DNA from 4 places in the Janthinobacterium sp. LS2A genome. Region 4 is predicted to be linked to each of the others. Evidence: predicted binding sites of a transcription regulator. Region 4 holds the regulator's gene; each other region holds the start of a gene.
The links. The regulator FNR, encoded in region 4, switches genes on or off when oxygen is low (the NO sensors DNR and NnrR bind a similar motif). The targets are predictions, from matches to a motif close to TTGATNNNNATCAA.

Region 1: a site for FNR is predicted at 2,571-2,584, ahead of cqsA (alpha-hydroxyketone-type quorum-sensing autoinducer synthase). Genes of this name have one in related genera too.
Region 2: a site for FNR is predicted at 3,993-4,006, ahead of V3C40_RS25370 (universal stress protein). Genes of this name have one in related genera too.
Region 3: a site for FNR is predicted at 5,967-5,980, ahead of nirK (copper-containing nitrite reductase). Genes of this name have one in related genera too.

What each region holds. Positions count from the first base shown of each region.
Region 1 is NZ_JAZHPB010000002.1:1,556-8,982, reverse strand. Features, by position in the region: gene V3C40_RS05860 (ABC transporter permease) at 1-147, shown strand, start outside; gene V3C40_RS05855 (response regulator) at 156-1,163, opposite strand; gene V3C40_RS05850 (sensor histidine kinase) at 1,167-2,486, opposite strand; gene cqsA (alpha-hydroxyketone-type quorum-sensing autoinducer synthase) at 2,650-3,894, shown strand; gene V3C40_RS05840 (MarR family winged helix-turn-helix transcriptional regulator) at 3,898-4,365, opposite strand; gene V3C40_RS05835 (GIY-YIG nuclease family protein) at 4,423-4,770, opposite strand; gene V3C40_RS05830 (MFS transporter) at 4,783-6,051, opposite strand; gene V3C40_RS05825 (group II truncated hemoglobin) at 6,183-6,578, shown strand; gene rmuC (DNA recombination protein RmuC) at 6,583-7,427, shown strand, end outside.
Region 2 is NZ_JAZHPB010000011.1:125,257-132,683, reverse strand. Features, by position in the region: gene otnI (2-oxo-tetronate isomerase) at 1-652, shown strand, start outside; gene V3C40_RS25395 (hypothetical protein) at 750-1,559, shown strand; gene V3C40_RS25390 (hypothetical protein) at 1,544-2,017, shown strand; gene V3C40_RS25385 (VOC family protein) at 2,102-2,521, shown strand; gene V3C40_RS25380 (TraR/DksA family transcriptional regulator) at 2,632-3,012, shown strand; gene phbB (acetoacetyl-CoA reductase) at 3,175-3,921, opposite strand; gene V3C40_RS25370 (universal stress protein) at 4,090-4,956, shown strand; gene V3C40_RS25365 (hypothetical protein) at 4,977-5,336, opposite strand; gene V3C40_RS25360 (glycine zipper domain-containing protein) at 5,533-6,099, opposite strand; gene V3C40_RS25355 (serine hydrolase) at 6,286-7,427, opposite strand, start outside.
Region 3 is NZ_JAZHPB010000002.1:494,032-501,458, forward strand. Features, by position in the region: gene mqo (malate dehydrogenase (quinone)) at 1-554, opposite strand, end outside; gene V3C40_RS08085 (DUF1841 family protein) at 997-1,419, shown strand; gene V3C40_RS08090 (nitric-oxide reductase large subunit) at 1,416-3,695, opposite strand; gene ytfE (iron-sulfur cluster repair protein YtfE) at 3,710-4,387, opposite strand; gene nirK (copper-containing nitrite reductase) at 4,414-5,898, opposite strand; gene norR (nitric oxide reductase transcriptional regulator NorR) at 6,049-7,427, shown strand, end outside.
Region 4 is NZ_JAZHPB010000006.1:62,428-69,854, reverse strand. Features, by position in the region: gene V3C40_RS17825 (response regulator) at 1-1,870, opposite strand, end outside; gene fnr (fumarate/nitrate reduction transcriptional regulator Fnr) at 2,110-2,868, shown strand; gene V3C40_RS17815 (FixH family protein) at 2,872-3,396, opposite strand; gene ccoG (cytochrome c oxidase accessory protein CcoG) at 3,451-4,833, opposite strand; gene ccoP (cytochrome-c oxidase, cbb3-type subunit III) at 4,838-5,758, opposite strand; gene V3C40_RS17800 (cbb3-type cytochrome oxidase subunit 3) at 5,751-5,954, opposite strand; gene ccoO (cytochrome-c oxidase, cbb3-type subunit II) at 5,956-6,570, opposite strand; gene ccoN (cytochrome-c oxidase, cbb3-type subunit I) at 6,586-7,427, opposite strand, start outside.

The sequences.
Region 1 (7,427 bases), on a different contig from region 4:
TACCAGTTCAAGTTCGCCTGGAGCTTCGCGCCCGGCGTGTGGGCGTTCGGCCTGCTGGCCGGCGCCTTGTGCGCGATCGCCGGCGGCTGGCTGGGCTTGCGCAACGTGCTCAAACATCCGCCGCTGCAGACCCTGCGTGAGGGCTAATTTGCCTACTACGCGCTGATGCTGTCGCCCGCGCCCGCGCGCAAAAATTGCGAGTAGGACATGACTGCTTGCCCCAACTGGTGCGCCGGCACGTCGAACAGGGCCCAGAAATACGTCACGCTGCCCAGGCAGATGGTGGGCGCGGCGCAGTAGCGGAACCAGTTCTCGCCGATCTGCGCCGCGTACATGCCGTCGCTGTCGGCGTCGGAAAAGTAGGGAATCACGCGCATTTCCAGCAGCGCCAGCAGCAAGGATTCGGGCGCGTCGCTGTCGCGTGCCATTTCGTATTGCGTGTGCAGGCTGCGTTCCGTCTCGATGATCATCAGCTTGGCGTGGCCGTCGCGCGTGAAAAACAAGATGCCGCTGGGATTGGGAAAAATATAGTATTCGACAAAGCCATGGCGCTGGCACAGCTCGTGCACGACGGCGGCCAGCGCCTCGTCTTGCAGGAAACTGTAATCGTGCAGCATCAGCAAGTCGCGCACGGTGTCCGTTTGTTGCAGGAAGAATTCGCGCTGCAGGGCATGGATTTCCTGTTCCAGGATGTCGAGCGCATCGTCGTCGCTTTTCTTGATGTAGCGGTCGATCAAGCCCCGGTTGAAGGCCGTCACGGCCACTTTTTCATCGGCCGCCCCCGTAAATAAAATCTTCTTGCACGGCAGGTCGCGCACGGCCTCGCAAAATTCCAGGCCATTCATCTGCGGCATCGAATAATCGACCACTAGCACGGAGGGTACGGCAAAGCGCTGCGCCTGGCCGCTGATGCGCCAGATGCGTTCGATATCGAGCGCCACGTTGCATTGGTCGGGCGGCAGGTTTTGCGTGTCGAAGTTCACGTGCAGCGGCGTTTCGCCCGGTTGCGCGCTCTGGCGCAGCCAGTGCAGGGCGCTGCTGGTGTCGTGAAAAGTCTTGCGCGCCAGGCCGGGATCGAGCTGGAACGCCAGGCTTTTCAGGAAGGAATCGCTGTCGTCGATCAGTACGGTCAGGGTCGGATGGGTGTAGACGGGCAGTTGCATGCGTCACCTCGCGCGGTGGATGGATGGAAAACGGTTGTGCGTGGGCACGGGCAGGGGCTGGGGAAATTCCAGCACGAAGATGGCGTAGGCGCCTTCGCGCGCGACGCAGCGGATGCGCGCTTGCCAGGCTTGCATGATTTGCCGGCACAGGGCCAGGCCGATGCCGCTGCCGTTGTGCGAGGGATACGAATAGAAGCGGTCGAAGATCAGCGGCAGGCGGCTGGTGGCGATGCCGCAGCCCGTGTCGATGAACAGCAGGCGCGGCACGGGATGGGCGCCATCGATGATGATGCGCACGCGGCCCTTGCCCGCGCGGTGGATGCTTTTCAAGGCATTGCGCAGCAGGTTGAGCAGGATCACCACGCACAGTTCCGACTGGCCGGGAAACGTGAAATCGGCGCGCACGTCGACCTTGACGATGTCGCGCTGGGCCGTGCTGGTAAACGGATAGCGGCGCAGCACGGCCGCCACGCTGTCGTGCATGGCCACCGCTTCGTTCGCTTCGAGCTTGCGGTTGACGGCGCTGGCACTGAGCAGGAACAGATCGATCATGTGGTGCATATGGCGCACTTCGAACTGGATGCGCGCCAGCGCTTCCAGGCTGGCCGCGTCGGGTGGCTGGTCTTGCATGTTTTGCTGTAGCCCGCGCTGCAGCCCGCGCACGTTCGCCTCGACGCTGACGAGGGGCGTGCGCAATTCGTGTGCCACGCTGCCCAGGCCAGCCGCCAGCCCGGCCAGTTTCTCTTGTGCGCCCACGTTGCGCCCCACCTTGACCACGGACAGCACGGCAATCGTGAACCAGTGCACGGGTAATTGCTGCAAGACGTCGCCGCTGAGCAGGAAGGCGGGATCGCCGGCCACGGCAAACGCCAGGCAGGCCAGCAGGGTGCCGCTCAGGTAGGCGAGTATGGCGATACGCGTATCGAAGTGAAACAGCACGACCAGCGCCACCAGCAGCGAATGCACCCACATGGTCGAGGCATGGTTCATCAGGAACATGTACGTGAAGAAAAACGGCAGTTCGAAGGTCAGCCCCAGGAACAGGTAGACGCTGAACCAGGTATTGCTGAAGCGGTCGGGCCATAGCGCGGGCAGGAACAGCAGCGCCGCCACGATGCGCAGCAGCGACGATTCATATTCCTGCGGAAAAAAATAATGCCACAGCGCGTAGTACAGGGGCATGCCCAGCGCACCGATGAGCGCCAGCTTACGCACCTGTGCGCGCCGCACAGGCGTGTGTTCGATGGCGTCGTGGAAATGCAGGAAAGGCTGGAGCAGCTTGCCTTGCCATCGTTTTCCGGAAGGGGACTGCGCATGCTTCATGATCAGGGGGCGCGTTCGTTGAGGCGTGTCAATGCAACATGATCGGCGGGTTCCCTCTGTATCAGCAGGATATCGGCATAACTGTTGAGCTGTATCAAACTCTTGCCCGATGGCTCGCGCATGTTGGATGCGGTAGTTCCCTCGCAACCAATCAGGAGTTCCTATGTTAAACGCCATTTCCCCCCTGTCGTCCCGCGCCATCCACGCCGAACAACGGATGCCCGCCTTCGTGCATGCGCGCATGGATGAACACTACGTCGAGCGCATCGAGAAGCTGCTTGGCGGCCAGCATTTGCATGAATGGCAAGCCATGCCGGCCAGTGCGGTCATGCTGGCAGGTAATGATTACCTGAACATCGCCGGCGAGGCGGCGCTGCTGGCGGCCCAGGCGCGCGTCTTGCAGGGCGGCGGCGCCATGCTGATGTCGTCCGTCTTCCTGCAGGAAGGCAGTCGCCAGCACCGGCTGGAACAAAAATTCGCGGACTATCTGGGCAGCGAAGCGTGCGTGCTGGCGCAGTCGGGCTGGGCCGCCAACGTGGGCTTGCTGCAAAGCCTGGCCGGGCCCGGCATCCCCGTGTACCTCGATATGCAGGCGCACGCTTCGCTGTGGGAGGGCGTGCAATCGGCGCAAGCCGTGCCTGTTGCTTTTCTGCACAACGATGGCACCCACCTGCAGCGCCAGATCGACAAGCATGGCCCCGGCATCATCATCGTTGATGCGCTGTACAGCACGAATGGCAGCGTGGCGCCGCTGCTGGAGATGGTGGAAATCGCCGAGCGCAGCGGCAGCATGCTGATCGTCGACGAGTCGCACTCGCTGGGTACGCACGGCCCGCAGGGCGCGGGGCTGGTGGTGGAGCTGGGGCTGGCCGAACGCGTGCATTTCCGCACGGCGTCCTTGGCCAAGGCGTTTGCGGGCCGGGCCGGGCTGATTACCTGTTCGGCCCGTTTCAAGGGATATTTTTTGTCCGCCTCGCGGCCCGCCATCTTCAGTTCCTGCCTGCTCGAACACGAGCTGGCGTGGTTCGACGCGGCGCTCGACTTCATCCGCGCCGCCGATGGCCGCCGCGCCGCGCTGCACCGCCACAGCGTGCGGTTGCGCCAGGGGCTGATGGATCTGGGCTACAACGTCAGCGACGGCACCGAGCAGATCATCGCGCTGGAAGCGGGCAGCGAGCCCGATACCCTGATCCTGCGCAAGGCGCTGGAACGGCACGGCATCTTTGGCGCAGTCTTCTGCGCGCCGGCCACGCCGAAGAACCGCTCGCTGGTGCGCCTGACCCTGAATGCGGGCTTGCGCGAGGACGAGTGCGCCAGGGTGCTGGCCGCCTGCGCCGCCATCCGCGACGAGACGGGCATGGCGCGCTGGCCATCGACGCGGCGCCTGCGCAAGCTGGCGCTGGTGTAGACCTCAGACTTGGCCGGGCTGGTTGCCGGCGATGCCGTTCAATAGCAGGGACAGGGGCGCCAGCTGTTCCGCGCTGGCATTGCCCAGCAATTCCTGGCCCAGCGTCTGCGCCGTCGTATTCGCATGCGTCAGCAATGCCAGTCCTGCGGCCGTGATGGCGGCGTAGCCGACGCGGGCATCGCGCGCATCGGCCTGGCGCGCCACCAGTCCTATTTTTTCCAGCGGCATCAGCGAGCGCGTGATGCCGGACGCCGTCAGCGCCAGGCGCTCGGCCAGGTCGATGCGGCGCAGGCGTCCGCCGGGCGCCCGCTGCAAGTGGTACAGCAATTGATAATCGCCAAAGCTCAGGCCATGCAGATTGCCCAGGGTGCTGTCGAAGCGGCGCACGAGCATGGCCTGGGCGCGCGCCAGGCGCAGGCAAAAGTCCAGCGCGCTGCCGCCGTCCGGCGGCGGGGGAGTGAGATCGGTCATGACATCCTTTTCATTTGCTGCGCAGTGCGTGAGTGCGCAAGTGTAAAGCATGGCCGCTCAATAGCGTGATTGCCCCTGTTCCAGCAGCTGCGCCTGGTGCAGCGCCAGCAGGGCGTCCAGTTCTGCATCCGCATCGAAACCGGGATCGGCCGATGGCTTGACGGTGTCGATGATGTCGAAGCGGAAAGCCGCCTCGCCGTCGCGCCGCCAGTCCGCCTGCAGGCGCGCATTGCGGTGCGAGCCCAGCGCGAGTTCGAAGCGGTGGCGGTTCAGCGCGCCGGGCGCATTGCGGCTGCGTTCGAGCAGGGTGCGGCCGCTGGGCAGGTGGTGCAGCGCGATGATGCCCAGCGCGGGTGCTTGTTGCCGGTAAGCTGCTTTCAAGGCAGCTTGCTGTGTTTTATCCATGGTGAGACGTCCTCAAGCTTGGGTGATGTAATCGGTGCTTGCGATGCGCGCAATATCCGTGAGCAGGGCGGCGGCGATGGCGGCGGCCAGCAGCAGGGCGCCGCCGGCGCAGAACAGTTCGCCCACGCTCAGGTGGCGCAGCAGCGCGCCCGTGGCCGCTGCGGACAGCGGCGCCAGTCCCAGGAAGATACCCATGAACAGCGCCATCGCCCGGCCCAGCATGGCGGGCGCCACGCGCCGCTGTATCCAGGTAAAGATGGCCACCTGCACGTAGCCGCCCAGCAATCCCGTGACGGCCAGCAAGGCCGCGCCTTGCCAGGCTGTATCGATTTGCCCCAGCGCCATCAGCAGGATGGCGACGATGGCGTCAACGGCGAGCAGGGTGGCGCCGAAGCGGCGGCGCAGCCAGGCGCCACCCAGGCTGGACGCCAGCATGCCGGCCAGGGTACCGGCGCCGTGCGCGCCCATCAGCAAACCGAGCGCCGAGGCGCCGTGCAGGCGCTCGCTGGCCAGTACGGGCAGGGCCACTTGCAGCGGACCCATGACGAAGAACGCCACCACCGCCCAGTAGGCATAGCAGCTGCGCAAGGCCATGTCGCGCCACACCATGGACAGGCCCGCCGCCATGTCGCGCCACATGCCTTGCGCCGCCGTGGCCGCTGCCAGTGGCCGCAGGCTGACTTGCCGCAAGGTCCAGGCCGAGAACAGAAACGTCAGCGCATCGATGGCAAAGGCGGCGGCCAGCGCCGCCATGCCGGTTTGCTGCCCGCCATCGCGGGCGCCGAGCACGAGCGCCGCCAGCAGCGGGCCGGCCAGCAAGGACAACTGGCGCGCGCCCATCTGCAGGCTGTTGGCCGTTTGCAGCACTTGCGGCGGCACGGCTTGCGGCAGGATGGCGGTGCCGGTGGGAATGCCGAAGGCGGAGGCGACGCCCAGCGCCAGCGCGGCCGCATACGCAAGCGCCACACTGGCCTGGTCCAGCATCAGCAGGCCGGACAGTGCCAGCAGGATGGCGGCGTTCGCATATTTGCTCAGCAGCAGCACGCGCCGGGGCGAGTAACGGTCGGCGATGGTGCCGCCCAACAAGATGAGCACGGCGCGCGGCGCGCCCATCAGGGCCACGGCGATGCCCAGGCTGAGGCTATCGTTTGTCAGGCTCAGCACCAGCCAAGGCAGGGCCAGCATGCTGAACTGGTCACCGAGCATCGACACGAGGCCGCCGCCGAGCAGCCAGCGGAAATTGGTATTGCGTAGCAAAGGAGGTTGGACGGCGGTTGACATGCTGTTTTATCTCTCGTTAAAAATTGCATGATATTTGATAAAAGCTTGATTAGTCAAGTATATTGCCATTTATTGTGGCAGAGGGGGCTGGCGCCGCATGGGCCGCCAGCGCTTGCGCTATCATGGCGGCCATGACTGATACCACTGCCCCCACCCTGTACGAGACCATCGGCGGCGCCCCCGTGCTGCGCGAAATGGTCGACCGTTTTTATGACTTGATGGAGCTCGAGCCCGAGTTCGCCGGCATCCGCGTCATGCATCCGCCGTCGACGGACGGCTCGCGCGACAAGCTGTATTTTTTCCTGACGGGCTGGATGGGCGGACCGGATTTGTATATCGAGAAATTCGGCCACCCGCGCCTGCGCGCCCGTCATTTGCCGTATGCCATCGGTACCAGCGAACGCGACCAGTGGCTGCGCGCCATGGCCTGGGCCATGGAAGACACGGGTATCGAAGAGTCCTTGCGCGTGCGCCTGATGGAATCGTTCTATCAGACGGCCGACTGGATGCGCAACAAACCTGACTGATCCCATGAGCCCAATCGAGTTCTACAGCCTGCTGGGCGCCGCCATCGTCGCCATCGTCCTGTTGCTATTGATCTTGCTGCGCCCGCGTGGCGCGGCTGGCGATGGCGCCACCACCCTGGCCCTGGTGCAGCAGCACCAGCAGCAAAGCCTGGAGCGCATCGACCGGGTCGAGCGCGAAGTGCGGCTGCAGCTGCAGGCCTCGGCACAGGCCACGCGGCAAGACCTGGCGGCGGGCCTGGCGCAATTCCAGGCGGCGACCCTGCAACAGCTCGACAGCCTGCGCACGCAGATGCAGGCGCAGGGCAAAGTCGGACGCGAAGAACAGGCGCAAAGCCTGGCGCGCTTTGCCGAGAGTACCAATCAAACTCTGGCGCAACTGACGGAATCGAATGCCCAGCGCATGCTGGAAGTGCGTGCCACGTTGGAAAACAAGATCCGCGACTTGCAGGCCGACAATGGCGCGCGTCTGGAAGAGATGCGCAAGACGGTCGACGAGAAACTGCACGCGACCCTGGAAACGCGCCTGTCCGCCTCGTTCCAGCAAGTGTCGGAGCGGCTGGAAAAAGTCCATCAGGGCTTGGGCGAGATGCAGCAGCTGGCGCTGGGCGTGGGCGATTTGAAGCGGGTGCTCACCAACGTCAAGACGCGGGGAACGTGGGGCGAAGTGCAGCTGGAAATGCTGCTGGAGCAGGTACTCACTGTCGACCAGTACGCGAAGAATGTGGAAACCTTGCCGGGCAGCGGCGCGCGCGTGGAATTCGCCTTGAAACTGCCGGGCATGGTCGACGGCGGGCCGCCCGTGTGGATGCCGATTGACGCGAAATTCCCCAAGGAACAATACGAGCGTCT
Region 2 (7,427 bases), on a different contig from region 4:
GATCGCCATGCGGCTGGAAACTCACCATCTGCAGCTGGCCCTCTTCAACTTTCCGCCCGGCGACTGGGAGCATGGCGAGCGTGGCATTGCCTGCGACCCGCGCCGGGGCGAGGAATTCCGCAGCAACGTGCAGCTGGCGCTCAACTATGCGCTGGCGCTCGGGGCAAAACAGCTGCACTGCATGTCCGGCATCGTGCCGCCCGGCATGAGCCTGGAGCGGGCGCGGCAAAGCCTGATCGGCAACCTGCAATTTGCGGCCGAAGCCTGCCGTCCGCATGGCATCAACGTGCTGATCGAGCCGATCAACCACCACGACATGCCCGGTTACTTCCTGAACCATAGCCAGCAGGCGGCCGACATCATCGCCGACTGCCAGCGCAGCAATATCTTCCTGCAGTACGACATTTATCACATGCAGCGCATGGAGGGCGAGCTGAGCAACACCATCCGCGCCATGCTGCCCCTGATCCGCCACATCCAGATCGCCGACACGCCGGGCCGCCACGAACCGGGCACGGGCGAGATCAACTACCGCCACCTGTTCAAGCTGCTGGACCAGGTCGGCTACGCAGGCTGGGTCGGCTGCGAATACCGTCCCGCCAGCGACACCGTTGCCGGACTGGGCTGGCGCGAGCAATTGACGGGCGCCTGATCGCAGCCTGCTTGCGCCCGCACAAGGCGGGTTGCGCAGGCCGGCACGACAATACCTTTCCATACAGTATTTCCTGTCGAGAGGTGACGTGTTTGCCATGCCCGCCCGCCATCGCCGCGCTCTTTACCTGCACCTGTACCTGAGCCTCTTCCTGGCTGCCGTGCTGTGCGGCTGCGCCACCGCGCGCCCCGAGCTGGCGCATGTGCGCGCCCTGGCGGCCGGCACCGATGCCTTGAGCGCCTTCAGCGAACTGTCGCAGCGCCACGTGGACAGCTACCAGCGCGCCCGCCCCTATCTGTCGCCGGCCGAAGACGCGCGCGAACGCCTGCTCGATGCGCAGCGCCGCGCCGCGCAGGCGGACGCCGCACGCCTGGTGCAAGCCGTGCGCCTGTACCTGCAGGCGCTGGGCCGGCTGGCCGATGCCGACGCGTATGACGTGCGGCCGGAACTGGCGGGCGCCGGCGCCGCCATCCGCACCTGGCCGGATAGCGGCATCGACGACCACCATGTCAGCGCCTATACCCAGTTGCTGCAGCAACTGTCGCGCCTGAGCAGCGCGGCCAGTCAGCAGGCGCACCTGGCGCAAGTGCTGCACGATGGCGACGCGCCGCTGCAAGCCTTGCTGGCCGCGCTCGACAGCTTGCTGGCGCTGTACGACAAAAGCGGCGACAACGAGCGCGACATGGTGCTCGGCTTGCTCGACGTGGAAATCGCGTATGCGGACACGCCGCAGCAGCGCCTGCTGGCCGTGCTGGCGAAAAACATGCAGCAAAGCAAAACCGAGGAATACCGCCTGGCTGGCTTGCGCCATACCCTGGCGCGCCGGCAACTGGCGGCACTGGGGCGCGAACACGCCCGGCTCGCCGCTACCCTCACCACCACGGAGGCACAATGGACGGATCGGTAGGCAGGAGCAGCAACAGCGAACGCCGCGAAGCGGCTCTCAGCAGCGCCATGCGCGTCGAGCAACTGGCCGACAGCCTGTCGCAGGCGGCCGTCACCCTGCACGGCGCCGTCATGCGCGCCATCCGCAAGCGCGCCAGCCAGGGGGCCGACGGCATCAGCCACAGCCAGGCGCAAGCCGTCTTCGCCCTGGAGGTGGCCTTGCGCCAGCAAGCCAATCAGCTGTATGCCGATGCGGCCGGGCACACAGTGGCGGGCCTGGAAACGGCGCAGCGCCAGCTCAGCGGCCTGCTCGACACGGTACGCCTGCGCATCGCCCGCAACGACGACGTGCGGCACTGGATCAGCCTGGCGACGAGCTTGTTGCACCTGGGCAGCGCCGTGCTCGCCGGCAGTCCCGAACGCATCCTCAGCACCCTGGGCAAGGTGCGTGAGCGGCTGCAAGAGATGGCCCCGGAGTGATTGAAATCGGCTGGCGAGCGCCTATACTGGGACCTCCCCCGCGTGGCAATCGTGCCTGCGGGACGATGACCAGAGGAGACCAAGATGCGTATCGAACCGTATTTGCAATTCAATGGAAACTGCGCGCAAGCGCTCGAATACTACCGCCAGCACCTGCATGGCACCGACCTGTGCCTGATGCCATTCCGGGGCACCCCGGGCCAGGAGCAAGTCAAGGAAGACTGGTATGACAAGATCATGCACGGCTCCGTGCAGCTGGGTCCCACCATGCTGATGGGTTCAGACGGCGGCTGTACCGAGGATGGCGCCAAGGGCATGCACGGCAGCTCGATCTGCCTGACCGTCGATACGCCGGAAGAGGCGGAACGGGCCTTCGACGCGCTGGCGCGTGACGGCACCATCCAGATGCCCATGGAAGAAACGTTCTGGGCCAAGCGCTTCGGCATGTTGAAAGACCAGTTCGGCGTCGCCTGGATGGTCAACTGCCTGAAAGAGCCAGCATAGAATGGCCGCTGCCAGCCTGCGCCGCATCAAACGCGGCGCGGGTGGTAGCGCAAGCAGAGCCGCCAATCTTGGACTACCATGATGGAAGTAACCTCTACCGGGTGATGGCCATGAATGGATTGCCGCAAGACCAGCTGCAGCGCCTGCAGGGCGTGCTGGAGCAACGCAAGCTGGCGTTGCTGGAACAGATCGAGAACGAAGCGGCCGAAGCGGACGCGCGCGCCTCCTTGCTCAATGAAATCGAAGCCTCGCCGGCCGACAACGCCAGCGTGCGCACCTTGAACGCCCTCGTCAGCGAAGCGGCCGAGCACAATCAGGCGCAGCTGGCCATCATCAAGCACGCGCTGGCCAAGTTTGCCGATGGCAGCTACGGCCTGTGCGACAACTGCGGCGAAGCCATCGGCCTGTCGCGCCTGAACGCCCGCCCCGAAGCGCGCCTGTGCATCGATTGCCAGACGCGGCTGGAAAAAGCCCGGCGCCCGGTACCATAACGGCTGCATGACTGCGCAACAACAAAGGGCAAGGCATCGCTGCCCTGCCCTTGTTTTCCAGCGTGACTGCCATTGCCTGCCGTCCGCCGCCAGCGTCTGTGCGCCGGCTGGGTGGACGGGTCTCCTCTACTGCCATTGCCTCTGTGCAAGCTGTATGCTTGCTTAACTCATGTGCTGTCCGCCATTGATGGCGATGTTCGCGCCCGTCACAAACGCCGCCTCGTCCGACGCCAGGTAAGCGACCAGGGCCGCCACTTCGTCCGGCTCGCCCAGGCGGCCCAGGGGAATTTGCGGCAGGATCTTCGTTTCCATGATATCGGCGGGCACGGCCGTCACCATCTGCGTGCGCAGATAGCCGGGCGAGACCGTGTTGACGGTGATGCCGTGGCGCGCCACTTCCAGCGCCAGCGCCTTGCTGAAACCATGCACACCCGCCTTGGCGGCTGCGTAGTTGCACTGGCCAAACGCGCCCTTCTGGCCGTTGACGGACGAGATATTGATGATGCGGCCCCATTTATGTTCGAGCATCGGTTCGAGCACCTGCTTGCTCATGTTGAACAGGCTGTCGAGATTGGTACGCATGACCTCGGACCAGTGCGGCAATTCCATCTTGCGCATGCTCTGGTCGCGCGTGATGCCGGCGTTGTTGACGAGCACGTCGATGCGGCCGAACTGCGCCAGCACGCTGGCCACGGCCTCGCTGCAGGCAGCGAAATCCGTCACGTCGATGGCCAGCGGATGGAAATAATACTGCTGCGCCTGCTGCTCGTCGAGCCAGCTTGCCACCCGCGCATTGTCCGGCGTATGCGCGGCCACGACGGCAAAGCCCGCCCCATGCAGGCGGCGGCACAAGGCCGTCCCCAGGCCGCCCATGCCGCCCGTGACCAGCGCTACCTTTTGTTCCTTCATGACTGTCTCTCCCCGCTTGTTATGGTTGTTCTGCGTGGCATCAAGTGTAGGAGCAGTTTTTATTGCCAGCCTTGCGCCAGATCAAGTGCTCAGCCTGATGCAGTCGTGCGCGGCCGGCACCCCGGACTGTGCCAGAATGGCCGCTACTGCACAGCGAGAGGACAAGCCATGACGTACAAGACCGTATTGCTCCACATCGACGACAGCGCCGGGCGCGCCGCCCGCATCGAAGCGGCGGCCAGCATCGCCCAGGCTTGCGGCGGCCACCTGACGGGTGTGGCGCTGACGGGCGTGTCGCGCCTGCTGTACCAGAACCAGCCCGACCTCGATGCCGACCCGAACCTGAGCTTGCACCTGAACTTCCTGCGCGACCGGGCCACGCACGCCCTCGACGGTTTCGAGGCGCAGGTGCGCGCAGCCGGCGTCGCTTCGTTCGAACAGCGCGTGCTCGACGACGAGGCGGCGGGCGGCATCAGCCTGCTGGCCCGCTATGCGGACCTGGTCGTCATCAGCCAATACAATGCCAAGGATAAGTCGCCGTCCGTGATGCGCGACTTTCCCGCCTACGTGCTGCTGCATTCGGGACGTCCCGTGCTGATCGTGCCGTATGCGCCGCCGCTGCCCCTGCTGGCGCCGCCGGCGGCCGCGCGCAATGTACTCATATCCTGGAACGCCAGCAAGGAAGCGAGCCGCGCCGTGAGCGCCGCCCTGCCCCTGCTGCAGCGCGCCGGCCAAGTCCATGTGGCCATCTTCGACGCCCAAGTGCATGCCGCCGAGCACGGCGAACAGCCGGGCGCGGAACTGACGCAATACCTGGCGCGCCACGGCGTGGAAGCGCGGCTGCATTTGCTCGATGGCGGTGGCGTGCGGCGCGGCGATATCGGCGAAGCGCTGCTGTCGCAGGCGGCCGACCTGTCGGCCGACTTGCTGGTAATGGGGGCGTATGGCCATTCGCGCCTGCGCGAAACCATCCTCGGTGGCGTCACGCGCACAATTCTGCAAAGCATGACGATCCCCGTGCTGATGGCGCACTAGGGTGTATTGAAAGCGGCGGGCTAGCCGCCCTGCCAGGGCTGGCTGCGGATCTTTGCCACCTGGCGCTGCGCCAGCCACTGCCACAGCTGCAGCGCGTCGTCCTGCGGCAGGGCCGACATGTGGCGCGGACTGGCCAGGGCGATTTCGCAATCGCGGTCCGACCATTCCTCGAAAGTGACTTCGCCTCCGCTAGCGACCTCGACCTGATACATCAAGCCATCGTCGTAACCAAAACGCAACAGGACGGCGGCCGGGCTGCCATCCTGCGCCACTGCGCCGCCGCGGTAGACCTCGGCCAGCGCATCGGCCAGCTGTGCCGGCGAGGGCGCGCAGATGTCGCGCCCATCGGCCCGTGTCAGAATGAACCATGCCTGTGTCATGACGCGACCTCCTATTCATACCCGTTAGCATGCGAGGCAAGTACTACAGGCAGTCACCTTGGTCCAGTGTCACTTCGGGCGCGCGGAAACTATCCCTGTCGGCATTGTTTACCAATAATTACGAATACTAACAAGGATCATACCTAAATTTCATGCAGCGCGGAATTTATGCATATTCCGCGGCTGGCGCGCCAATTCACGCCACCAGCACGGGTATGCTGAGCGGATCGAAATCCAGCCAGTCGCCATTGGCGATCGTGCCTTCCGCTTCCTCGATGTGCTCGGCGCCGAGACGGTGCAAGGTCTCGAGCGCCCGTTCGCGCTCGTCGGGGCCACCAAGCGCGACGGCGATCAGCATGCCCGGATGGCGGGGCTGGCGGCGGTTTTCGCCATTACCCTCGCCATTTGCTTCGGGTTCGCCCGCGTCTTTCATTTTATTGAAACTGTAGAGCGAACCCACATGGGCGCCCACGAGCGCCCCCACCACCGGGCCCAGCGGCCCCGTCGCCAGGGTGGTGGCCGCGCCGATGCCGGCACCGACGGCGGCCCCGACGGCCGCGCCTTCCACTACGCCTTCCGGCGTTTCCTTGGCCCCAGGCGACATGTCGCGGTCGCCGCCAAGCGCGTGCAAATCATGCTGGCCCGGCTGGTTGACAAAGAAGGAACTGATGCGGCTGTCGGGAAAGCCCGCCTGGTTCAGGGCCGCGCGCGCGGCGTCGATCTGCTCCTGCAACTGAAAATGACCTGCGATGATGCGTGACATGATACGGCCCTCCTGGTCGGCTGCTGGCGCACCGTGCGCCGCTACGATAGCGTGCGCCGGACGGCGCCAGGATACCGTTCGCTTACGCACACAGTTACGCACACAGCCAATCAATCATGCGGCTGCGCCGTACGGGCTGCGGATATCGGACAGGAATTATTGTGCGCGCAAAGCCCATTAGGCGTTCTAAGGCGCCAGCGCCTTCGTCTCGCCAGCGAGGCGGAGGATCGCCGCTTTTGCCCCCACGGCGCCCGGATAGCGGGGGTCGAGCCGCAGCGCCTGCCGGTAGGCCTCGACAGCCTGCGGGTGCAAGCCTTGCTCGACATAAAACTCGGCCAGGCTATCCTGCAGATTCGCGTCGCGCGGATGCAGGCGGACGGCGGCCTGCAGCACGGCCATGCCTTGCGCCACGGCGCCGCTGCCTTTCAAACGGTAGGCTTCCAGGTTCAGCGCCGCCGGGTTGGCCGCACCGAGCGGATCGCGCTCCAGCGCCAGGCGCAGGGCGGCGAGGGCCGCTTCCGTCTTGCCGGCGCGCAGCAGGGTCAAGCCTTGCAGCGCATGCGCACGGTCGCTGAGCGGATACAGTTCCACGGCCAGGCGGCTGGCCGCCAGCGCCGTATCTATCTCGCCGCGCGCGGCCGACGCTTGCGCCAGTTCCTGCAGCTCGGGCACGAAATCGGGATAGGCGCGCTGGCCACGGAAGGCCGTGCGCAGCTGGCTATCGAGCGCGGCGATGGATGGGGCCGCGGCCGGCCAGGCGATGGCGGCCGTACGGTCCCAGCTGCCGGCCAGGGTCACGATGGCTTGCTCGAAGGCAGGGTCGAAACGGGGCAAGGCGCCGGCCTTTGTTCCTTGCGACAACAGGACATAGTCGCGCGCAAACGCCAGCGCGCCGCCACGCGCGTATTGATTCAAGTCGACGCCCGACTGGCGCAACTGCCTGGCCATGCTGGCGCCGGCCGTGAGAAACACGCGGCCACCTGCGGGATGGCGGGCCGCGTCGATGTAGGCGCGCGCCGCCCTGACATCGGGCGCCAGCGCTTGCCGGTTGATTTGCGTAAATGCTTCGCGCGTGGCGGCCGCATCGGCATACGGTTGATCCGTGCGCTCGGCGTACGCCCTGCCCTCTTCGAACAAGCCTTGCGCCACCTGGTACGCGCGCTGCGCGCCCGCATCGGCGATATACGTGTTCAGCTGCCACGCTTCGCCCGTGACGACTTCGAACAGGCGCTGCACGAACGCCTCGGGATTGACGCGCTCGAGGTTGGCGGCGACGGCAACGGTGAGCTTGCGCGAGGGAAAACTGTACAGATAGGTGACGGTCTCCG
Region 3 (7,427 bases), on a different contig from region 4:
CCTTGCATGACGAGCGGCGCCCACTGCTCGATCTGCGCCTGGTCTTCCGAGAACAGCATGCCCTTGAACAGGTTTTCCTTTTGCAGCGCGGCATAGCGCTTCTTCAAAAAGGAAATATTGTCGTCGCCCCAGACAAAGGCCATGTGCGGCACATTGTTGATGAAGGTTTGCGGCGCGCCCAGGTGCTTGTTGGCCACCTGATAGGCCCAGAATTGCTTGGAGATTTCGAATTGCTCGTTGATGGCAACGGCTTTCTTGGTCTCGATGCTGCCATCGGCCGCTTCCGGCGTGTAGTTCAATTCGGCGAATGCCGAGTGGCCCGTGCCGGCGTTGTTCATCGCGTCCGAGCTTTCGGCGGCCACCGAATCGAGGCGCTCGACCATTTCCATCGTCAGCGACGGATCGAGTTCCTTGAGCATGCTGCCCAGGGTGGCGCTCATGGTGCCGGCGCCGATCAGCAGCACGTCGACCGGTTTTTCGGACGAGGCCGGAGGGGTCTTGTTACATGCCGCCAGGATCAGGCACGACATCAAAAGTAATAGCGATTTACGCATACGTAACTCCGTTTATGAATACTGAAGGATGATTCTTGCGCGCCACCGTGGCGGCACCATCGCTGTATGGAATGCAAACAGCCCGCCAGCCGGAACGCCAGGGCGGCCGGACAGCTCAATGTCGATGGTGATAGGCATGCTGCCGCGCTCCGGGATAAACCAGGAGCAAGATCTGGTGGCAAAGGTGCGGGCAATGGAAGCACGGAGTGACAACAAAATCGTCATCGTGTCCAGAGCAAATATCAAGAGCGGCGATTTTATCACCGTTATTTGGCGCCGCCGGGCCATGGCGGTAGTGGATAATACTTACTGCAGGGTATTAAATTTCGGTGACTATCGGGTCATGAAAGCGGGCGCCAGACGGCAAAAAGGGCATCCTCGATGCCCTTCGTTGACGTACGCGGTACAATGCTGGCTGCCCTTTAGCCATAGCCATTCAGCCATGTTCAACCCTTCTTCCGACGACGTGCGCCGCTTCTTTTGCGACACCTTGCGCAAGCACCGCGCCCATGAAATCCTCACGCCGATGGAAGCCATCGCGCTCGACTGGATACTTGAACACCCCGAGTATGAAAACGAGCTCTCCGACGTCGAAGCGGCGCTGGCACGCGACTACTCCGTCGAAGGGGGCCAGGCCAACCCCTTCCTGCACCTGTCCATGCATCTGTCGATCACGGAGCAGGTGCAGGTGGACCAGCCGCGCGGCATTCGCCCGGCCGTCCAGCAGCTGACCCAGCGCCTCGATTCGGCCCATGCGGCCCAGCACGAAGTGATGGAATGCCTGGGCCAGATGATCTGGGCTTCGCAGCGCTCGGGCTTGCCGCCGGATACAGAGGCATATATCGACTGCGTGCGACGCCGTTAACCGGGCTGCACCGCCTGCGGCTGCAGTACAGGAGCTTTCGGCGCCTTGTCCATCAAGCCCAGCACCACCTGCAGCGCCATGGCGATGGCGCCGCCGATGAAGACCACGTCGCCAAAGGTGCGTATCCAGCGCAGGTTCTGCAACAGCGGCTGCTGCATGAATTCCTCGCTGCGCGCATACCACAGGCCTTCCGTCACGCTGGCGTGGAACTGGATAATGCCTATCGGCAGCAAGCTGGTAAAGATCATCAGCACCAGGCCCACATTCAAGCCCCAGAACGCCGTCTTCATCAAGGCAGGACTGAAGCGGTAGCCGGGACGCAGATAGCGCAGCACCAGCAAGGTAAAGCCCAGCGCCAGGAAGCCATACACGCCGAACAGCGCCGCATGCGCATGCACGGGGGTCGTGTTCAAGCCCTGGATGTAGTACAAGGCCACGGGCGGATTGATCATGAAGCCCAGCACACCGGCGCCCAGCATATTCCAGAAGGCGACGGCGACAAAGCACATCATGGGCCAGCGCAGGTTTTCCATCCATGGCGCGCGCTCCTTCAGGCGCCAGTTTTCCCACGCTTCATGCCCCAGCACGATCAGCGGCACCACTTCCAGCGCGCTGAAGCTCGCGCCGATGGCCATCACGGGCGTGGTGGTGCCGGCGAAGTACAGGTGGTGGAAAGTGCCGGGTATCCCGCCCAGCATGAACAGCGAGGCAGAGGCCAGGCTGGCCGCCGTGGCCATGCGCACCGACACCAGGCCCAGGGTCGAGAAGATGAAGGCCAGCGCCGTCGTGGCGAACACTTCAAAGAAACCTTCCACCCACAGATGCACCACCCACCAGCGCCAGTACTCCATCACGGACAAGTGCGTGCGTTCGCCGTAGAACAGGCCGGCGCCGTAGAACAGGCCGATGGCGCCCACGGATGCGGTCAAGAGCGCTAGCAAATTCTTGTCGCCGCCCGGCTTGCGCAGGGCCGGCACGACGCCGCGCAGCATCAGCACGAGCCACAGCAGGATGCCGATGTATTTACCGATCTGCCACAAGCGTCCCAGGTCAACATACTCATAACCCTGGTGGCCGAGCCAGAAATTCCACTCGGGCGGCATCACTTGCGCGATGGCCAGGTAATTGCCGATGAAGGAGCCGACCACCACGGCGACGAGGGCCCAGAACAGCACGTCGACACCGAGGCGCTGCCACTTGGGATCCTTGCCGCCATTGATCAGGGGCGCGAGGAACAGGCCGGCGGCCAGGAAGCCGGTGGCGATCCAGAACAGCGCGGCCTGGATATGCCAGGTGCGCGTGAGCGCATACGGGAACCAGCGCGACACGTCAATGCCATAGAACTGCTGCCCTTCCACCGTGTAGTGCGCCGTGAAGCCGCCGATGAAGACCTGGAAGATGAACAGCGCCACCACGAGGAACAGATATTTTCCCAGTCCCCGCTGCGAAGGCGTCAGCGCGAACGTGGTGAGCGGGTCGCGCGGACCGGCCGCCGGCAGCGCTTCGTCATGGTCGCGCAAGAAGGCCCAGCCCCAGACGAGGAAGCCCACGCCGGCCAGCAGCACCACCACGCTGGCAACCGACCAGACGAGGTTTTCGCCGCTGGGCTGGTTGCCGATCAGCGGTTCATGCGGCCAGTTGTTCGTATAGGTCACTTTCTGGCCAGGACGTTCCGTCGCGGCAGCCCACGCCGTCCAGAAGAAGAACTGCGTCATCTGCGCGCGCCGCTCGGCGCTGGGCAGGGTGTTTTCCTTCATGGCGAAATGCTCGCGGCTTTTTTGCAGCGCCGGCGCGTCGGAGAACAGCTGGTCGTAATAATGCGCCGTGTTGGCGATCGCTCGCACGCGGCGCGGCGACAGGCGCAGCACTTGCGCATCATCGGTGCGGTTGCCGCGGTATTCAAGCTTGAGCGCTTCGCGCAGCGCCGCCTGCGCGGGGCCGTCGAGCGCCGCGTAGGCCTTGCCATGCTGCTCTTGCGCGGCCAGTTCCAGCCAGGCCGTCAGTTCGCGGTGCAGCCAGTCGGCCGTCCAGTCGGGCGCCTGGTAGGCGCCGTGGCCCCAGATGGAGCCCAGCTGCATGCCGCCGACCGATTGCCAGGCCGTCTGGCCATCGAGGATGCCCTCGCGGTCGAACAGTTGCCGGCCATCCTGCGCCAGCACTTGCGCGGGGATGGGCGGCGCCTGCCGGTACACTTCGGCGCCGTAGTAGCCGAGCAGCGAAAACGTCACGATCAGCACACCGATCAGGGTGAACCAGAGTTTTTTGTAGGGACCCATGGGTCTTTCCTTTGTCAGTGCACCACGGCCGGCGCAAAGCGCTCGAACAGGATATTGTTTTCAGTATGGATGTGCGCCATTAGGTCTTCGCGGAAGGTGCGCAAGCCCGTGTACAGCGCGCGCCAGGTGGTGCAGGCGCCGGCCGGCGCGGTGATGTCGTTCGTCATTTCCTCCATCGCGCGCAAGGCCACGCCATGGTCGTCATGCTCCATGCGCATCACGTTGATGGGCGCGCCGGCCCGGGGGCCCTGGCCACGCACTATCATGGGGAACAGCACGTCTTCTTCCTTGCGCATATGGCTTTCCAGTTCCTGCGCCATGGCCGACAGGTGTTCCGCCAGCCCGTGCGGACAGTCGGCGCGGTCGCCATGCACCTGCTCGACCTTGCGCGCCAGGCGTATCAGCTCGGGCAGCTGCTCGCGGTGCACGGCGTGGTAGCGCGACAGGATGTGTTCCACCAGCTCGGTGGCCGAAGCTTCCTGCCAGTCACGCTCGCCGCTGGCGTCAGTCCGTCCTGCCAGCACTTGCAGTTCCTTGACGATGGGCGCCGTGTCCACGCCGGCCGCTTCGGCCGCCGCGCGCAGGGTCTTGTTGCCGCCGCAGCAGAAATCCAGGCGGTGGGCATCGAACAGGCGCGTGGCGCCAGGGATGCGGCGGGCCAGCTGGCCCAGGGATTGGTCGATCATTTCCATAATGGTTCCTTGAGGATGAATGGGGTTTATTGATGGGCGCCAGCGTGATAGACGCCGGGCACGGGTTCGCCAGTCACTTCCAGCACGCCCACGGCGCCCTTGCCTGCGCGCGACAGCGCATGGTCGACCAGCAGATAGCTGCCAGGATGCTGTACCTTGAGTTCGACGATGGTCGCGCCGCCCGGTGCCACCAGGGTGGTTTGCACGTCGTGTTTCGGGCTGCTGATCGAGCCTTCGCTGTACACCTTGTCGAAGATCTCGCCGATGATGTGGAACGATGAAATCTTGTTCGGACCGCCGACGCCGAAATAGATGCGCACCGTCTCGCCGACTTTCGCCTGCAGTTTGTGCGTTTTGCTCAGGGCGCCCACTTCGCCGTTGAAGACGTAGTAGTCGGGCAGCTCATTGGCCATTTTTTCCAGGTTCGCTTCCTGGTGCACGGGTGCGCCGTGCGGACGGCCCGTGTACATCTCGCCCTGCATCACGTAATACTCGCGGTCGACTTTTGACAAGCCGCCTTCCGGTTCGACCAGGATCATGCCGTACATGCCGGCCGCGATATGCTGCGGCACCAGCGGCGTGGCGCAGTGGTACACGAACAGGCCGGGATTGAGCGCCTTGAAGGTGACGGTTTTTTCCTGGCCAGGCGCCACCTGCGTGTGCTGTCCGCCGCCATGGCCACCCGTCACGGCATGCAAGTCGATCGAGTGGATCATCTTGCTGTCCTTGGCGTTGAACAGGGTCAGTTCCACCGTGTCACCCACCTTCGCGCGCAGCATGGGGCCGGGCACCTGGCGGTTGAAGGTCCAGTAGGTAAAACTGGTGCCGTCATCGAGCTTGCCCGGCAATTCCACCGTCTCCATCCTGTATTTCAGGGTTTGCGGCGCACGCGCGCCGATGGCGGTCGGCACGGAGGCGGGGTTGGCCGCCACGTTGACGGCCGAGGGATCGGGGCCGCGCATCGGCGATGGCGCGGGCGTGTACAGGGCCAGCGCCGCGGCCTGGCTCGATTCGCTGGCAGCGCTGCCGGTGCCAGCAGCCTTCGGCGCGCCGGCTTCGGCCAGCGAGGTACCGCTCACTTCCAGCTTGCCTTCCATGCCGATCTGGCGGTGGCCGGGGATCGAGCAGTAATAGGTGAACGTGCCGGCGCGCGTGACCTTGAAGCGTACGGTGGTGCTGCCGCTGTTGGCGCTGAACTTGGCCGAGGCCACATTCAGTTCCGGGATCAGCAGATCGTGCTCGGCGCCTTCGCCGCTTTTCAGCACCAGTTCCACCGTGTCGTCCACCTTGGCCGCCAGCACGGGGTTGACCTGGCCCTTGGCGTCGATGAACACCATCTTGCCGTCGACGATATTGGTTTGCAGTTCATAGCGCTTGACCGCGGCGACGGCCGGTTTGGCGGCGGTGGCGGCGGCGCTGGCAGGGAGGCTCACCTGGGCTTGCACGGACAGGGGCATGGCCAGTACGCAGACGGCGGCGGCGATGGCGCGGAGGGAGGGAGTCGTTTTCATCAAGCTTTCCTTGGTCTTGTATGCCGGTTCGGCACCCTTACCTAGGCAATCCGTGTGCCAGGAAAAACTTGTTTTAAATCAACGATTTGAAAAATGCAGGGTCGGTTTGACCCTCTTTCGACGTGGTCCGTTGTACCCTGCATGGTACTTATGACCACCACTGCCATCCACCTGCTGTTACTCACCGACCTGGTCGCCGACCTGCCCGTGGCCGTGCGCCTGCAGCGCCTCGTCGGCAGCCTGCGCGCCCACTTCGGCTGCGAGGCCGTGGCCTTGCTGAAAATCGATGGCGAGCATTTGCGCCCCGTGGCGATGGCCGGCCTGGCCAACGACGCGCTGGGACGCCGCTTCGCCGTCGCCGACCATCCGCGCCTGGCCGCCATCCTGCAGCGGCGCGGCGTGCTGTGCTTCCATCACGACAGCTCGCTGCCCGATCCCTACGATGGCCTGATCGCCGAGCGGGCCGGCGAGCCGCTGCCCGTGCACGACTGCATGGGCATGGCGCTGGACCTGGAAGGCGAACGCTGGGGCGTGATCACGCTCGACGCGCTGCAGGTGGGCACCTTCGATACGCAGGCGCAGCGCGACCTGGGCGAACTGGCCTGCGCCATCGAGGCGGCCGTGCGCGTGACGCGCCTGGAAACGGAAATCCGCGCCCTGCGCCTGTCGGGCGGCGCCATGCTGGCCGATGCCCAAGTGCCGCGCGAGGAACACGATTTCGTGGGCCAGAGCAGCGCCATCACGCACTTGCTGCACGAATTGCAGGTGGTCGCCGATTCCGAACTGCCCGTGCTGCTGCTGGGAGAGACGGGCGTGGGCAAGGAATTGTGCGCGCACCGCCTGCACCGGCTGTCGCGCCGCGCGGGCAAGCCTTTGATCCACGTCAATTGCGCGGCTTTGCCGGAATCCTTAGCAGAAAGCGAATTGTTCGGCCATGTGCGCGGTGCGTTTTCCGGCGCCGTCAGCGACCGGCCCGGGCGTTTCGAGGCGGCCGAAGGGGGCACCCTGTTTCTCGATGAAGTGGGCGAATTGCCATTGTCGATACAGGCCAAGCTGCTGCGCACCTTGCAAAATGGGGAAATCCAGCGCCTGGGCGCGGACCGGCCGCGCCGGGTCAACGTGCGCGTGATCGCCGCCACCAACCGAAGCTTGCGCGAACATGTGCGCGACGGCTCGTTCCGCGCCGATCTGTATCATCGTTTATCCGTGTATCCCGTGCCGATTCCGCCGCTGCGCGAGCGGGGCAATGACGTGCTGCTGCTGGCCGGCGGATTCTTGGAACTGAACCGCGCGCGCCTGGGCTTGCGCAGCCTGCGCCTGTCCGCCGCGGCGGAAAACGCCTTGTGCCATTACCGCTGGCCGGGCAATGTGCGCGAACTGGAACATGTGATCAGCCGGGCCGCGCTGAAAGCCGTGATACGCGGCGCGGACCGCAAGGACATCGTGACCCTGGAAACGGATATGCTCGACCTCGATGCGCTGGAAGCGCCGGCCGGCACGGACGCGCTGCCGCTGGCGCCAGCCGCGTG
Region 4 (7,427 bases):
CCGGCGTGCGCCGCGTTTCGGCCGGCTGCGCCAGCATCTCGAACGGCACGCTGAACCAGAAGCGGCTGCCCTTGCCTTCGCTGCTGGCGACGGCGATGTCGCCGCCCATCATGTGGATCAGCTGCTTGCTGATGGCCAGGCCCAGGCCCGTGCCGCCGAAGCGGCGCGTGATGCTCTGGTCGCCCTGCGAAAACGCGGCAAACAGCTGCTGTTGCTGCAGTTCCGTCATGCCGATGCCCGTGTCGCGCACTTCGAAGCGCAGCCAGGCGCGGCCGCTCTCGCTCCTGCTCTCGGCCAGGCTGACGGCCACCACCACTTCGCCGTTCTCCGTGAACTTGATGGCGTTGCCGGCCAGGTTGACGAGGATTTGCTGCAGGCGCTGGGCGTCGCCCACGAGGCGCCGCGGCACGTCGGGCTCGACGGCGATGGCCAGTTCCAGTTCCTTTTCGCCCGCATTCATCGTCATCGTCGTGGCCAGGGTATTCATGACTTCGTCGAGGTCGAATTCGACGGGCGACAGTTCCATGCGGCGCGCCTCGATCTTCGAATAATCGAGCACGTCGTTGAGGATGCCCAGCAGCGACTGGCCCGCCACGCGCACCATGGTCAGATACTTGCGCTGTTCCGTATCGAGCTTGGTATTGCCCAGCAAATACACCATGCCCAGCACGGCATTGAGGGGCGTGCGGATTTCATGGCTCATGTTGGCCACGAAATCGCTCTTCGCGCGGTTGGCGGCCTCGGCCCGGTCGCGTTCCTGCTCCAGTTCGGCCGCGCGCGATTCGAGTTCCTGCTGCAGGCGGTCGCGCTCGCTCATCAGGCCGTTGAACGCCTCCGTCAGTTCGCCGATCTCGTCGCGCTGCTGCACCGGCACGGGGGTGAAACGGCTGCCGCTGGTACGCAGGGCCAGCAGGGTGTCGCGTAGGCGCACCAGCGGCGACAGCAGGCGCACGGTGACCCAGCCCAGAACAAATGCGGCTAGCAGCGAAGCGAGGATGCTCCACAGCACCAGCCGGTACAGCACGCCATCGAACGGTTCGAAGGCGTCCGCGACGGGCAGCGAGGTAGCCAGCAGCCAGTTCACCGATTTCAAACGCTTGAAGCTGTTGACGGCCGTGATGCCGCGGCTGTTCGTGCTGACCATGCTGCCTTCGCCATCTTCCTTCAGCAGCTGGGTCGTCGTCAGGTTGGCGTTCGGCTGGCGCGGCTGCAGCAAGCGGCTGGTATCGGGATGCAGCACGTAGCGCGGCACGGCGCCGCGCGTGAGGATGAAGTAATAGCCGCTCTTGCCGATCTTTTCCGAGCGCAGGCGTCCCAGCAGGTTGTCCTTGTACAGGCGCAGCACGCCGATCACCACGCCGGCCACCTGGCCATCGGCGGCCAGCACGGGCGCGACCATCTGCACGATGGGCATGCCGCTCGACTTGCCGAGCATCGGCTCGGTGATCATGGGCTGGCGCGTGCGCAGCACGGTCTGGAAATACTCGCGCTCGGCAACGTTGATGCCGGCGCGCCCCGCCACTTCCGGCATGTCGGCCACGACGGCGCCATGTGCATCGAGCACCAGCACGTCGTCGAACAGCACCAGCATCGAGCGGCGCGAATAGTATTCGCGCAATTGGGCCGGCTGGGCCATCAGTTCCGGCGGCTGCTGCCTGGCCGTCAGGGTGACGATCTGCAGCAGCATGCCCAGCTTGTCGTCGAGCTCGGCAGCGGTGCGGCTGATCAGGGATGACTGCTGGCTCAGCAGTACTCGGGTGAAGTCGTCGCGCATGTGCTGCACCTGGATCATGGTGACCAGCGCGATCATGGCGATCGAGGTCAGGCTGGTGGCCAGCGCGACTTTTGCTTTGATGCCGAGAGGCTTCATGATTTCCTTTTCAGTACCGGGCGGCACAGGCGGCAGATAATGCTGTTAGGAATTTTCCTATCAATACATCAAGTTGGCAAGCGGCGCCGCGCAAATGGCCCTCCCCGCATGGGCTTTTGACGATGTTGCCATATAATTAAAGTCGGAACGTCGTTTATTCGCCGAAATTGCGGTGAAATTGGCACACGGCAACCCTGTATGCAGTAAACTTGTTGTTGCATTTTCTAAAAGGTACCGACATGACTGAAGCGCTACTCACTCCAACCTTGCCCACAGTGACCGTGGAAGCGTTGCGTGCGCGATGCTCGACCTGCAGCATGCATCAATTGTGCCTGCCGATGGGCCTCGATATGGGCGACATGGACAGGTTGGACCAGATCATCGGCCGCCGCCGCAAGATCGTGCGCGGCGCCTCGCTGTTCCGCATCGGCGACTCGTTCCAGAACCTGTACGCGATCCGCCTGGGACACTTCAAGACGTACCAGATCAATCCGGGCGGCGAAGAGCAGGTGACGGGTTTCCAGATGGCCGGCGAACTGCTGGGCATGGACGCCATCAGCGCCGACCGCCACCACTGTAATGCGGTGGCGCTCGAAGACAGCGAAGTGTGTGAAATCCCGTTTTCCAGCCTGGAACAATTGTTGGGCAATATGCCGACCCTGCTGCGTCATTTCCACCGCATGATGAGCCAGGAAATCACGCGCGAGCAAAGCGTGATGCTGTTGCTGGGCAATATGCAGGCGACGCAGCGTTTTGCCGCCTTCATCGTCAACCTGGCGTCGCGCTACGAAGCGCGCGGCTATTCGAGCAGCAAATTCCAGCTGCGCATGTCGCGCGAGGAAATCGGCAACTACCTGGGCCTGACCATCGAGAGCGTCAGCCGTTTATTGTCGAAATTCAAGAAGGAAGGCTGGCTGCGCGTCTCGAACCGCGAGATCGAGATCCTGCAACCAGCCAAGCTGAAAGCCATTACGGCAGGCACGGACGTCTGCAAGTAAGGCTTATAACTCTTCGTCCGCATGCAGCGCGATGCTGCGCTGCACGGGCCAGGTCCAGATGCCGGACAGGCGCCACTCGCGCTTGTCGTTTTCCACCAGCACCTGCCAGCGGCTGCGCTCGAGCATCGGCAGCGCGACCGAGAAATTGCCGGCCGCATCGGGCTGCACCAGCAGCTTGATATCTTTTTCCGGCAGGGTCGCATGCGCCAGGTGCAGCTGCAGCGGTCCCTGGTAGGCCTTGCCGAAGCTGTGCACGGAACCGCTCAGGCGCGCTTGCGCCACGTCGTACGCCAGGCTCGTATCCATGGCCAGGTCGCTGGCGATCGTGTCGCGCTTCAAATCCTGGTTGATCGCCTTGCCCTGCTTGTAATAATCGCCCACCACCAGCGCGTCGGGCTGCGTAAAGGCGATATAGCCCATGAAGCTGCCGACGACCACGGACAGGCCGGGACCGATCATCAGCAGCCATGGCCAGCGATGCTTGTACCACGGTGCAACGGGAGGCTGCAGTTTCAGACTGTCGGACATGGTATTTCTCCTCTGTAAACGGCCAGCCCCCGTGCGGGGACCGGCCTTCCTGCATCACCGCGGCACGATGAAGACCGCGCTTTCACGCACATGCAGCGACGGGTTGTCCAGCGATTGCAATTCGATCGCAATCTTGTTCGACCCCTTCTCGCCCACGCCGTGCGGCACGCGCAGGCGGATCGGCCAGCCCAGCGTTTCCGTCGGCTGCAAGGTCACTTCTTCGCGCGTCAGCAAGGTCAGGCCCGGCAAGCCGGAAGCGCTGATTTTAAAATGCTGGCTTTGCTCGGACGTGTTCATGATCTGCAGGCGGTAGACGTTTTCGATCATGCCGTCTTCCACTTCGCGTCCCATCGAACCGCGGTCGCGGATCACGTCCATTTTCAGGGGCGTGCGCAGGGCCAGCGACGTACATACGGCGATGATGATCAGGGCCAGGATGGAAGTGTAGATCAAGACGCGCGGGCGCATGGCGCGCTGGCGTATCTGCTTCGAATTGAAGTTGTTTTCCATCGCATGGTCGGTGCTGTAGCGTATCAGGCCACGCGGCCGCTCGACCTTGTCCATCACGCTGTTGCAGGCATCGACGCAGGCGGCGCAGCCGATGCATTCATACTGCAGGCCGTTGCGGATATCGATGCCGGTCGGACACACCTGCACGCACAGGGTGCAGTCGATGCAGTCGCCCAGCTTGTCGTTGTTGCCGGCCTTCTTGCTCATGGCGCCGCGTGGTTCGCCGCGCTTGGCATCGTAGGTGATGATCAGGGTGTCCTGGTCGAACATGGCGCTCTGGAAGCGCGCGTAGGGGCACATGTATTTGCACACCTGCTCGCGCAGCCAGCCCGCGTTGCCGTAGGTTGCCAGGCTGTAGAACAAGACCCAGAACCATTCCCAGGGACCGAAATTCAAGGTGACCACCGATTGCGCCAGTTCCTTGATCGGCGTGAAGTAGCCGACAAAGGTAAAGCCCGTCCACAGGGCGATGGCGCCCCATACCACATGCTTGGCCGTCTTCTTGAATGCCTTGCGCACGGACGGGCCCTGCTTGTCGAGGGCCATGCGCGCGCTGCGCGTGCCCTCGATGCGGCGTTCGACCCACAGGAAAATTTCCGTGTATACCGTTTGTGGGCAAGAGAACCCGCACCACACCCGCCCGGCAATGGCCGTGACGAGGAACAACAAATACGCACAGATGATCAGCAGGGCCGCCAGATAGATGAAATCCTGGGGCCACAGCACGACGCCGAAAATGTAGAACTTGCGCGTGGTCAAGTCGAACAGCAGGGCTTGCCTGCCATTCCAGGTCAACCACGGCAAGCCGTAGAACGCGAGCTGGGTAAGCCATACGCATACCCATCGCCAGGTAGCGTAGCGTCCTTTGGCCTCGCGAGGGTAGATCTGCTCGCGGGCCGCATACATCTTGATGACTTGAGGTTCCATTACATCATTTCACGGGCGTCTGAGGATTCGACAGGCTCCAGACATACGCCGACAGCACGTGTACCTTGGATTCGCCGAGGAAATCGCTGAAGGCCGGCATGGTGTTGCTGCGTCCCTTGCGTACGGTTTCCATGATGGTATCGGCGCTGCCGCCGTACAGCCAGACCTTGTCCGTCAGGTTCGGAGCGCCCAGCATCTGGTTGCCCTTCGCATCGGCGCCATGACAGGCCATGCAGGCGCCAAACTTGGCTTTGCCCAGCACGGACTTGACGGGATCCGAGGTCGAACCGGACAGGCTCAGCACATAATGGGCCACGTTCTCGACATCCTTTTCGGAACCGAGGGCGGCGCCCATCGGTGGCATCTGCCCATTGCGGCCGTGCAGGATGGTGGTCTTGATGATGTCGGGTTCGCCGCCATACAGCCAGTCCTTGTCCGTCAGGTTGGGGAAGCCCTTGTTGCCGCGCGCATCCGAACCGTGGCATTGCGCGCAGTAGGTCAGGAACAGGCGCTGGCCGATGGCTTGCGCCTGCGGATCGGCGGCCACCGTCTTCAAGTCCTGGCTCAGGTACTTGTTGAACAGGGGGCCGTAGTCGGCTTCCGCCTTCTTCAGCTCTTCCTCGTACTGGCCCGTCGATTTCCAGCCCAGGCTGCCGGCATAGTTGCCCAGGCCCGGATACAGGAACAGGTAGGCCAGCGCGAAGACGATGGTGATGTAGAACAGCCACATCCACCAGCGCGGCATCGGCGTATTGAGTTCCTTCAAGTCCTCGTCCCAGACGTGGCCCGTGGTGCCGTCGGCGGGGGCGCCGGCGACCACTTTCACTTTCGACTGCGAGTACAGCAGCACGCCACAGCCGATGATGCCCAGCAGGGACAGCACGATGATGTAGATATTCCAGAAGCCATTGGTAAAGTCAGCCATGGTTATGCTCCTTCGCCAGGTTCATCTCGGCCTCGGCCGGATAGTCGAGCGCGTCGTCGGCGAACGGCAGGCGTGCCGCCGCGTCGAAGTCGCTGTTGCTGCGGCTGAACGTCCACCACAGGATGCCCACGAACGTCGTAAAGGAAACCACCGTCATGACGCTGCTGGCGCTGTCAAACAGGTTTTCGATTGCCATGCTAATTCCTTGTTTTGATTAATGTACCGAGGCCTTGCAGATAGGCGACCAGGGCGTCTTCTTCCGTCTTGTCCTGCAGCTGCGCGGGGCCGGCGGCGATCTCTTCCTCGCTGTACGGCTGGCCCAGGCGTTTCAGGGCGCGCATCTTCGGCACGATCTCGTCAGGCACCAGCTTGGTCTTCGCCAGCCACGGGTAGGACGGCATGTTCGACTCGGGCACCACGTCGCGCGGGTTGTTCAAGTGCGTGCGGTGCCATTCATCGCTGTAGCGGGCGCCCACGCGGGCCAGGTCGGGCCCCGTGCGTTTGGAACCCCACTGGAACGGACGGTCATAGACGAACTCGCCGGCGACCGAATAGTGGCCATAGCGTTCCGTTTCCGCGCGCAGCGGACGCACCATCTGCGAGTGGCAGTTGTAGCAGCCTTCGCGCACGTAGATGTCGCGGCCCGCCAGGCGCAGCGGCGAATACGGCTTCAGGCCGGCGACCGGTTCCGTCGTGCTCTTCTGGAAGAACAGGGGGACGATCTCGACGGCGCCGCCGATGCTGATCACCACCGTGACCAGGGCGATCAGCAGCCAGGGGTTTTTCTCAATCCATGCATGTGAAAATTTCATTTGCTTTCGCTCCTATCAGGCGTGCGCCGCGTTCAGTTCCGGAATGCGGGCGACGGGGAGTTTGCTGCCGCGCAGGGTCATCCAGGTGTTGTAGCCCATGATGCACATACCCGACAGGTACAGCAGGCCACCGGCCACGCGCACCACGTAGTACGGATACGTCGCTTTCACGCTCTCGACAAAGGTGTAGGTCAGGGTGCCGTCCGGATTGACCGCGCGCCACATCAGGCCCTGCATCACGCCGGCGATCCACATGGCGGCGATGTACAGCACGATGCCGATGGTGGCCACCCAGAAGTGCACGTCGACCAGGCGCGTGCTGTGCATCTGCGTGCGGCCAGCCAGGCGCGGCAGCAGGTAGTAGATCGAACCCATGGTGATGAAGCCCACCCAGCCCAGAGCGCCCGCATGCACGTGGGCAACGGTCCAGTCGGTGTAGTGCGACAGCGAGTTGATGGTCTTGATCGACATCATCGGACCTTCGAAGGTGGCGATGCCGTAGAACGACAGCGAGACGATCATGAATTTCAGGATCGGGTCGGTGCGCAGCTTGTGCCAGGCGCCCGACAGGGTCATGATGCCGTTGATCATGCCGCCCCAGCTTGGCGCCAGCAGGACCAGCGAGAAGACCATGCCGATCGATTGCGTCCAGTCAGGCAATGCCGTGTAGTGCAGGTGATGCGGGCCCGCCCACATGTAGGTGAAGATCAGTGCCCAGAAGTGGACGATCGACAAACGGTACGAGTACACGGGGCGCTCGGCCTGCTTCGGGATGAAGTAGTAGACCATGCCCAGATAGCCGGCGGTCAGGATGAAACCCACCGCGTTATGGCCGTACCACCACTGGATCATGGCGT